DNA from 3 places in the Pseudomonas sp. LABIM340 genome. Region 3 is predicted to be linked to each of the others. Evidence: riboswitches for the same ligand, from Rfam matches in the RefSeq annotation. Region 3 holds a riboswitch; each other region holds the start of a gene.

What was found. Region 3 has a riboswitch for cobalamin ahead of ABKS89_RS04150 (TonB-dependent receptor domain-containing protein). Riboswitches for the same ligand answer to the same signal wherever they lie in the genome.
Region 1: it holds a riboswitch for cobalamin, as region 3 does, so the genes downstream of both, cobW (cobalamin biosynthesis protein CobW) here and ABKS89_RS04150 (TonB-dependent receptor domain-containing protein) in region 3, are expected to answer to the same signal.
Region 2: it holds a riboswitch for cobalamin, as region 3 does, so the genes downstream of both, ABKS89_RS06890 (TonB-dependent receptor domain-containing protein) here and ABKS89_RS04150 (TonB-dependent receptor domain-containing protein) in region 3, are expected to answer to the same signal.

The regions. Positions count from the first base shown of each region.
Region 1 covers NZ_CM200227.1:711,386-714,653, forward strand. The annotation lists gene cobN (cobaltochelatase subunit CobN) at 1-802, opposite strand, end outside; gene cobW (cobalamin biosynthesis protein CobW) at 902-1,954, opposite strand; cobalamin riboswitch at 2,050-2,244, opposite strand; cobalamin riboswitch at 2,305-2,523, shown strand; gene ABKS89_RS03490 (CbtB domain-containing protein) at 2,626-2,814, shown strand; gene ABKS89_RS03495 (CbtA family protein) at 2,979-3,268, shown strand, end outside.
Region 2 covers NZ_CM200227.1:1,452,984-1,456,251, forward strand. The annotation lists gene ABKS89_RS06875 (DUF3303 domain-containing protein) at 1-72, opposite strand, end outside; gene ABKS89_RS06880 (cupin domain-containing protein) at 264-632, opposite strand; gene ABKS89_RS06885 (VOC family protein) at 811-1,239, shown strand; cobalamin riboswitch at 1,313-1,519, shown strand; gene ABKS89_RS06890 (TonB-dependent receptor domain-containing protein) at 1,614-3,268, shown strand, end outside.
Region 3 covers NZ_CM200227.1:841,694-844,961, forward strand. The annotation lists gene ABKS89_RS04150 (TonB-dependent receptor domain-containing protein) at 1-1,695, opposite strand, end outside; cobalamin riboswitch at 1,802-1,976, opposite strand; gene dxs (1-deoxy-D-xylulose-5-phosphate synthase) at 2,018-3,268, opposite strand, start outside.

The DNA of each region.
Region 1 (3,268 bases), 130 kb from region 3:
AGCCGGTGGTATTGATGATCAGCTCGGCGTCGGCGGCATCCAGCAGGTTTTCCACCGCCTCCAGGCAGGCGACCTCCTTGAGGCTGGCCACGGCGATGGGCAGCGGGTTGATGCCCTGGGCCTGCAAGCGTTCGCAGAAGGTGTCGATGAAACCGGTGTTCGCCGCTTGCAGGTGCGTGCGATAGAACAGCAGCGCGGCGACCGGGCACTCGGGGCCCCAGTCGGCCTGCCAGCGGGCGAGGTCGCTGCTGCCAATCTGCGGGTGATAGACCGCCACGCGCGGTAAGGTCTGTGGCTCGCTCCAGGCGTAGTCACGCTGCAGGTGACGGCTGGCCAGGCAGGCGAAGAACTGCCGGGCGTTTTCCATGCCTCCCTGGCGCAGGTACTGCCAGAGACGCTCGGTATCCTCAGGTGGGACGCTGCACAGGGCGCCGAGTTCGGGGTCGGGCTTGTCGTCGCCGGGCACCGCGATCAGCGTGGCGCCGCGCTCGGCCAGCGCCGCCAATTGCTCCATGCCGTAGCGCCAGTAACCGACGCCGCCGTGCACCGAGATCAGGATGACCCTGGCGTGCTGCAGCACCTCGTCGATGTAGAGGTCCACCGAGGCGTGATTCTGCAGCTGCATGGGGTTGGCCAGGCGCAGGCTCGGGTAGTCCTCCGGCAGCTCGCGCGCCGCCTCGGCGAGCAGCGCCAGGTGCGAGTCGCCGCTGCAGAGGATCACCAGCTCGGCGGGCGTCTGGGCCAGGTGGGCGATGCCGTCGTCAGGGACGAAGCCGCCGGGTTGGGTGCGCAGCAGGTGCATGGGCTTGCTCGGTTCGGGCTGTTTGTAGGATGGGTGGAGCTTGCGATACCCATCACCGCCGGTGGGTATCGCTGCGCTCCACGCCACCCTACGAAGTCATCAGGTCAGGGCAGTACGCAGCTCGTTGGCGATGGTGTCCTGGTCCAGCTCCTGGCCGATCACCACCAGGCGGGTGCCGCGGGTTTCGTCGCTGCGCCAGGCGCGGTCGAAGTGCTTGTCGAAGCGTTTGCCTACGCCCTGAACCAACAGGCGCATGGGCTTGCCGGGGATGGCGACGAAGCCCTTGATGCGCAGCACGGCGTGGCGCTCGACCAGCGCGTTCAGCGCATCGAGCAGGGCGCGCTCTTCCACTTCCGGCAGGTCGACGTGGAAGGAGTCGAACTCGTCGTGGTCATGATCGTCATGGCCTTCGTGGTCGTGGTGGGTCGGGCGGCTGTCGATGTGCAGCTCGGCCTCGGCGTTCAGCCCCAGCAGCACCGAGAGCGGCAGCTGGCCGGAGTTGGCTTCGACGATCTTCACCGCCGGCGGCAGCTCCTCGGCGACTTCAGCGCGCACGCGGGCCAGGGCTTCGGCGTCCAGCAGGTCGGCCTTGTTCAGCACCACCAGGTCGGCGCTGGCCAGCTGGTCTTCGAAGAGTTCGTGCAGCGGCGATTCGTGGTCCAGGTTCGGGTCCTGCTTGCGCTGCTCGTCCACCTGCTCGGGGTGGGCGGCGAAGGTGCCGGCGGCCACGGCCGGGCTGTCGACCACGGTGATCACCGCGTCAACGGTGCAGGCGTTGCGGATTTCCGGCCACTGGAAGGCCTGCACCAGCGGCTTGGGCAGGGCGAGACCCGAGGTCTCGATGAGGATCTGGTCGAGGTCGCCACGGCGCGCTACCAGTTCACGCATCACCGGGAAGAATTCTTCCTGCACGGTGCAGCACAGGCAGCCGTTGGCCAGTTCGAAGACGCGGCCGACCGCTTCTTCTTCACTGCAACCGATGGAGCACTGCTTGAGGATTTCGCCGTCGATGCCCAGCTCGCCGAATTCGTTGACGATCACCGCGATACGGCGGCCTTCGGCGTTATCGAGCATGTGGCGGAGCAGGGTGGTCTTACCGGCACCGAGGAAGCCGGTGACGATGGTGACGGGGAGTTTGGCCAGGGTTTTCATGCGCGCCTCGCAAGCGAAATTGGGAGGGCGGATGAAGGGCGCGCGCGCGGGTTCGCCGCGCAACGAAGGTCGCCACCGGATCACCCCGCCCGGTTGTCTTGATGCTGCTCGAGGCAGGTCTCCTGGCTCACAGCCTTTTGTTGTCTCCTCGCCTTCCCGCCCGAATCGGCAGTGGCGTGTGAAGAGACAGGCTGTTCACAGTTGCGGGGGCAGCCGTGGCGCATCCGAAGATTTCCACGTTCCCTCTTAGCTCCGGCCAGTGCCGGAGAACCTCGAAGGGAGGAAGGCTACGCAGCGCGGCCGGGCCGGTCAATCGCCGGGGATCGGTTGACGCCTGCAGGCGAGCGTGGTCTGCTTGCGCGGTTTCAGGTGTCTCGCGCCGACGCGCGCGAGGTGAAACGGGAAGCCGGTGCGTCCGCAAGGACCAGTCCGGCGCTGCCCCCGCAACGGTAAGCGCATCGAGGGTCGTCAGTAGCCACTGTGCCAAGGCATGGGAAGGCTGACCCATCCGGCGAGAGTCTCTCGCTGGCGTCGCAAGCCCGGAGACCGGCCTGGAATCCTTCGTTTTGGCAACCCGCGGTGGGCGGGCGCAGGCCGTGGCGCGACCGATCCGGCGCGTTCGAATGCGTTCAACCTCTGCGTTCTCACTCTAGATTTCAGAGGGAACGTTCATGTCCAGCAGCATCCTGACGCAACAGGCGTCGAGCACTTCCATCCCCCTTTCCAAGCGCATCAGCCTGGCCGTCGGCGCCAGCCTGCTCGGTGCGCTGCTGGTGTATTTCGCCGGCTTCTCGCACATCGACGCGGTACATAACGCCGCCCACGATACTCGCCACAGCGCAGGCTTCCCCTGCCACTGATGCGGTTCTGAGTTCAATCGGCTGCGCGTCGGCCAGGCTGCGTTGGAGAATCGCCGTGGACTGCTCATGGACAACAGTCCACTCCGCGTCCCCGGCGATCCTCCGCCTTGCCTGGCTCTAGCTCGCTCGATTCGATGGCTCGGAGAAGGAAAAGGAAAAAACTCATGATCAAACGTATCGCCCAGACCGCCGGTTTCGCCGGTCTGATCGCCGCGCTGGTGCTGACCGTAGTCCAGCTGCTGTGGGTATCCCCGCTGATCCTCAAGGCGGAAACCTATGAGAAATCCGATCCGGCCGCCGCGCTGGTCGAGGAGCACGCCCACGAGCATGCCGACGGTGCTGCTGCGGGCCACCACCATGACGCGGAGGCCTGGGAGCCGGAAGACGGCTGGCAGCGCATCCTCTCCACCACCGGCGGCAACCTGGTGGTCGCGGTGGGCTTCGCCCTGATGCT
Region 2 (3,268 bases), 610 kb from region 3:
GGTCTTGAGGAAACGCTGGATGATCCTGTCGCGGTTTTCGATGGGGATGGTCCAGTTCACCAGATAAAGCATGTCGCACCTCCGGCCCGGCTCCGGGCTTTGATGGGCGCGGACCCGTACCGGCAACGCCGCCGGCGCCGCGCCTGTGTATCCCAGGCGTGACAGCCTCCGGCTGGGAGCGGCGTTCTTCCGACAGGCATAGCAGCAGCCAGCGAAGCGGGAGCGGCCGCTGATCGGCGGTCACCAGGGCAGGTGATCGACGGTCACACCCAGCGATCATTTTCCGCCGTCCGCTCGCCGCCCTGGTCGCCGGTGTTCAGCACGCCGCGTGGCTCGATCAGCATCAGCTGCACTTCGTGCTCGGCATAGGGTTTGTGCTCCACCCCACGGGGCACCACGTAAAGCTCGCCGGCGCGCAGGGTCAGCGGGCCGTCGCGGAAGTCGATGCGCAGCTCGCCGTCCAGCACGATGAAGGTCTCGTCGGTGTCGGCGTGGCTGTGCCAGACGAAATCGCCCTGCAGCTTCACCACCTTGAGCTGGTAGTCGTTCATCTCGGCGATCACCCGTGGTTGCCAGGTTTCGCTGATGCGGTCGAGCTTGTCCCGCAGGTTGATCGGTTGGCGTTGGGTCACGGTGGTTTTCTCCTTGGGATCGGTCTGCCCAAACTACTGCCGGCGCCGGGAGCGGTCTTGCAGGAACTTGCGCTTCGCTGTCGCTCCCCGTGCCGCTGCTGGTCGCCGTGTAGCGCTGAGCAGCGAAAAGCGGGCGACTATGCTCAGAACATCGCGCCTGTTCCCGCCGGAGACCGCCATGTCCACGCCAGCTCCCATCGCTCGCCCCAGCGTCATTCCCTGCCTGCGCTACCGCGATGCGCCCCAGGCCATCGACTGGCTGTGCGCCACCTTCGGTTTCCAGCGGCAGTTGGTAGTCGCCGATGACCACGGCGGTATCGCCCACGCGCAGCTGGCGCTGGCCGACGGCAGTGGGTTGGTGATGCTCGGGTCGTTGCACGACAACGAGTACGGCCGGCTGATGCGCCAGCCCGACGAGATCGGCGGCTGCACCCAGAGCATCTACGTGGTGGTGAAGGATGCCGAGGTGCTGTACCGCGCGGCAGTGGACGGCGGCGCGCAGATCGTCATCGACATCAAGGACGAGGATTACGGCGGCCAGGGTTTCACCTGCCGCGATCCGGAAGGGCACATCTGGAGTTTCGGCACCTACGATCCCTGGCACTGATTTCGCACGTCCCGTCCGCCTTCGCAACATCCTGCCCAACCCCCGCGCTTGACGCTTTCGTCCGCCGAGTGTTCAGATTCGCCCCGTTTCAGGTGCCCCCCGCCGCCGTGCGTGGGGTGAAACGGGAAGCCGGTGCGTCGCCCTCGTGCGATCAGTCCGGCGCTGCCCCCGCAACGGTAAGCGAGCGGAACATCCATTAGGCCACTGTGCTCAGGCATGGGAAGGCGGATGTTTCATGACCCTCGCAAGCCCGGAGACCGGCCTGGAACCTGTTTGGCAAACCCGCGGTGGGCGGGCGTGAGCCGGTTCCCGGGGCGCGCTCGTTCCGGGTCTCGCTGCGCCGCCTGCGAAATCCCGATTTCGAGGCGATCACCTTGCAACATACTTCGTTCCTGAACCGGCGCGCCCTGCGCTGGACTCCCGTTCTCTCCCTGTGTGCCCTCAGCTCGCAGCTCGCTGCGGCGCCGCTCGACCTGGCCGATGAGATCGTCAGCGGCCCTTCCGTGGAGTCCACCACCGTGGCCGACATGGCCCGCTACGGCAGCAAGCTGGAGGTCATCGACCGCCAGCAGATCGAACGCGCCGGCCCCAGCGCCGACATCACCCGTGTGCTGCAGATGTATGTGCCCGGCCTGTTCGTCGCGCCGAAGAACGGCCCGTTCGACTACGGCACCTACTCGCTGCTCGGCGGACGCAACGACGATACGCTGATCCTGCTGGACGGTGTGCGCCTGAATAACCGCCTCTACGGCGGCATCTACATCGACACCCTGCCGACCACCGCAGTGGAGCGCATCGAAGTGCTCAAGGGCGGCCAGGGCCTGCTGTTCGGCACCCAGGCGGTGTCCGGGGTGATCAACATCGTCACCCGCAGCGCGCGCAGTCGCGAAGCTTCCGGCGAGGTGAACCTCGGCCTGGATACCTTCAAGGGTCGCAGCGGCGATGCCCGCGCCGAGAAGATCGTGCAGAACGGCCTGGGCGACCTCGGCCTGATGGCCTACGTCAGCCACAACCGCTCCGACGGCTACCAGCCTTACCGCGACCGCGACATGACCGACACGGTGAGCGACAAGCGTCGCTCCTACGACGTCAATGTGTTCGGCGCCAAGGCCATCCAGGCCATCGGCGATGCCTCGCGGCTGGAGCTGTTCTACCAGTACGCCGACGCCGAGCTGGACTTCGCCCGGCCGACTTCCAACCACCACACCAGCAACAACCGCGTGCAGCAGATCGCCACGGCGACCTTCCAGCAGAGCGTCGGCGATGACTTCAGCTGGTTCGCCAAGACCCACATCAACGACTGGGATACCCGCTACGACCGCGTCTACAACCTGCAGGGCGGCGGCACCCAGGTGCTCAACCACAACGACTACTGGGGCTTCACCGACTGGGGCGCGCAGCTCGAAGGCAAGGCGAAGCTGGCGGGTGGCCACGAGCTGGTCTTCGGCAACGACAACCAGTGGTACAAGGGCCAGGACGATGTGCTGATCATCGACAACGACAAGGCTGAATCCCACGCGCTCTACGCCCAGCTGCGGCCGAACATCGAGGCGCTGCCCGACTGGCACCCGAGCCTGGGTGTGCGCCGCGAGGAAATCTCCGGCGGCGAGGGCGCCACCGTGTGGATGCTCACTTCGCTCTACGACCTCACGCAGCAGCTCAAGCTGCGTGGCCAGTTCGGCACCGCCTTCAAGCTGCCCACTGCCGAGCAACTGTTCGTCAACGAACCGGGCGACGAAGTGGGCAACCGCGACCTCAAGCCCGAGCGCAGCCGCAACGCCGAGCTGGGCCTGGACTACACCGGCGAGCTGTTCGAGCAGCCGTGGAGCGGCAGCGTCACGCTGTTCCGCCGCGAGATCACCGATCTCATCACCCTCGCGGGCGACCAGTGGGTGAACGGCAATGGCGAGATCACCGTGCGCGGCGTGGAAGCCAACGGCCAGTGGCAGGTCGGCCGGCACTGGCAGGTCTCCGCCGACGCCACGCGCAATCGGGTGGACAGCCGCGAAGGCGTGACGGTGAACAACAT
Region 3 (3,268 bases):
CTCGTCGCTGGCCAGCCAGCTGGTGCGCAGGTCGAGCACGCCGTAGCCGGACAGCTCGCGGGTGTTGGCCGCATCGTCGTAGCGCTGGCTGACCGCACGCCAGGTGCCGCCGACGCCGAAGGCGCCGAACTGGCGATCCAGGTCCAGGCTCAGGGTGCGCCGCGCGCGGTACGGCAGGGTGTGGCCGGTGTCGCGGTCGCGCGGGTCGATCAGGCTCAGGCCGAGCGCGGCCTGCCAGCCGAGCACGTCGCGGGCGACGCTGGCCTCGAAGCCATTGATGCGCGCCTTGTTGATGTTCTCGGGCTGGTTGCTGGTGCTGTCCCAGGCGATCAGGTCGTCGATCTCGGTGCGGTACAGCGAGGCTTCCAGGTGCGTTCCTTCGATGTCCCCGCGCCATTGCAGCTCGTAGGTCTTCGAGGTCTCGGCCTTCAGGTCCGGGTTGCTCGCGCCGGGGTAGTAGAGGTCGCTGAAGGTCGGCGCGCGAAAGCCTTCGCCGTAACTGGCGATCCAGGTCTGGTTGTCGCCCACCGGCAGGCTGAAGGCGGCGTTCCAGCTGTTCTGGCTGCCGTAGGCCTGGTTGTTGTCGTGGCGGATACCCAGCTCGGTGCCGAAGCTGTCGCCCTTGAAGCTGTGCTGGGCGAAGAAGGCGCGGTTGCTGCGCTGGTCGTCGGCGAAGGCGGTGGTGCCGTCGACCTTGTCTTCGTACCAGTCGGTGCCCAGGGCGAGCTGGTTGGCGTCGTCCAGTTGCAGGCGGTTGATCCAGCTCGCCGAGTGGCGGGTGGTTTCCAGCGTGCCGTTGTTCCAGCTGTCGGCGGCACCCACGGCCTTGTTGCGGTCGAAGCTGCGGCCCAGCTCCAGGCGGCTGTTCCACATCTTGGTGATCTGGCCGTCGAGGTAGGCGCTGTAACTGCTGACGCGGAATTCGTCGCGGGGCGAGCCCGGCTCGAAGTTGTAGGCGTCGTCGTATTCGTTCTTGCCGCGCTGGTCGTTGAGGTTCAGGCCGGCCTTCCAGTCCTCGCTGAAGCGATGGTCCAGGTTCAGGTGTACGGCCTTGTTGCGCTGGGCATCGTGGTCGTTGTCGGCACCGACGTTGTCGCTGGTGCGGTCCCAGCCCTGGCTCTCGTCGAGGCTGCCGCCGAGGTTGTAGCGGGTCTGCTCATTGCCGCCGGACAGGCTCAGGCTGCGCTCGAAGGTGCCGTGGCTGCCGGCGGCCAGGCGTACTTCGGGGTGCAGGCCGGCTTCGCCGCGACGGGTGAAGATCTGGATGACCCCACCGATGGCGTCGGCGCCGTACAGCGCGGAACGTGGGCCGCGGGTCACTTCGACGCGCTCGATGCTGTCGATGCTCAGGTAGTCCAGGCGGGCGATTCCGCTGCTGGCCGAGGCGACGCGCTGGCCGTCCACCAGGACCAGGGTCTGCGCGGTGCTGGTGCCGCGCACGGAGTACGAGACCACGCCGCCGGAGCTGCCCATCTGCACGCCGGGCACGCGGGCGAGCAGGGCGGGCACGCTGCGAACTTGCAGCCGCTCGATGTCGGCACGGGTGAATACGCTGTTGGCCGAAGTGGCTTCGGCACGCGGCTGGGCCTGGCGTGCGGAGGTGATCACCTGGTCGGAGAGCCGGTAGATGTCGTCGGCGGCGAAGGCCAGGCCGGGCAACAGGCTGGTGGCCAGGGCGAGTCGGGTCAGTTTCATGGAACGTCCTCAAAAGCGGTCGGATGACTTTCGAGGAGGGCGTGGCAAGGGCGGCAGGCCGCACTTGACGGTGCGGCCCTCCGCAACACCTGTCGGGGCGTGTCGAGGGCGGTCTCCGGGCTGCCGACGTCACATCGCCGCCTTCCCGCATTCAGCAGTGGCGGATGGCGATGCTGCGCTCCTTAAGGGGCGCGTCGGTTACCGTTGCGGGGGCAGCGCAGGTCTTTCACCTGCTTCCCGTTACCTCGAACGAAAACGGGCGCACCTTAGTCGGTGCGCCCGTCACTGGCAATACTCCCGGGGAGGGATGCGCCGATCGGTCTCAGCGGTTGCCGAGGGCATCCAGGCGCGCCTTCACCGAGGCTTCGATGCCGGCGGCGTCTAGCCCGCACTCCGCGAGCATCTGCGCGGGTTTGGCGTGCTCGACGTAGTAGTCCGGCAGGCCCAGGTGCAGGATCGGCTGCTGCAGGTTCTCGCGGGCGAGGAATTCGCTGACGGCGGCGCCGGCGCCACCCATCACCGAGTTCTCCTCGATGGTCACCAGCAACTCGTGGCTGGCGGCCAGTTGGCGCACCAGCTCTTCGTCCAGCGGCTTGACGAAGCGCATGTCGGCAACGGTGGCATCGAACTGCTCGGCCACTTTCAGCGCTTCGGCCAGCTGCACGCCGAACACCAGGAAGGCGACCTTGCCGGCCTTGCCTTCGCGGCGCAGCACGCCCTTGCCGATCTCGACCGGTTCCAGCGCCGCCTCGATGGGGGCGTTGGGGCCGGTGCCGCGCGGGTAGCGCACCGCCGCCGGGCCTTCGAAATGATGGCCGGTGGTGAGCAGCTTGCGCAGTTCGTTCTCGTCGCTGGGGGTCATCACCAGCATGCCGGGAATGCAGCGCAGGTAGGAGAGGTCGAAGCTGCCGGCGTGGGTCGGGCCGTCTTCGCCCACCAGACCGGCGCGGTCGATGGCGAACAGTACGTCGAGGTTCTGCACCGCGACGTCGTGGACCAGCTGGTCGTAGCCGCGCTGCAGGAAGGTGGAGTAGATCGCCACCACCGGCTTGGCGCCATCGCAGGCCATGCCGGCCGCGAGGGTCACGGCGTGCTGCTCGGCGATGGCGACGTCGAAGTAGCGGTCCGGGAATCGGTCGGCGAAGGCGACCAGGTCGGAGCCTTCCTTCATTGCCGGGGTGATGCCGACCAGGCGCGGGTCCTGGGCAGCCATGTCGCACAGCCACTGGCCGAATACGCTGGAGTACTTCGGCCCGCCGGCCTTCTTCGGCACGGCGTGGGCGGGGGCGCCCTCGGGCTCCAGCTTGGTGATGGCGTGGTAGCCGATCGGGTCGATCTCGGCCGGGCCGAAGCCCTTGCCCTTCTTGGTCACCACGTGGAGGAACTGCGGGCCCTTGAGGTCACGCATGTTGCGCAGGGTGGCGATCAAGGTTGGCAGGTCGTGGCCGTCGATGGGGCCGATGTAGTTCCAGCCCAGCTCCTCGAAGAGCGTGCCGGGGACCAGCATGCCCTTGGCGTATTCCTCGGTGCGGCGGGCGATCTCCCAGGCGCCGGGCAGGCGCGAGAGCACCTT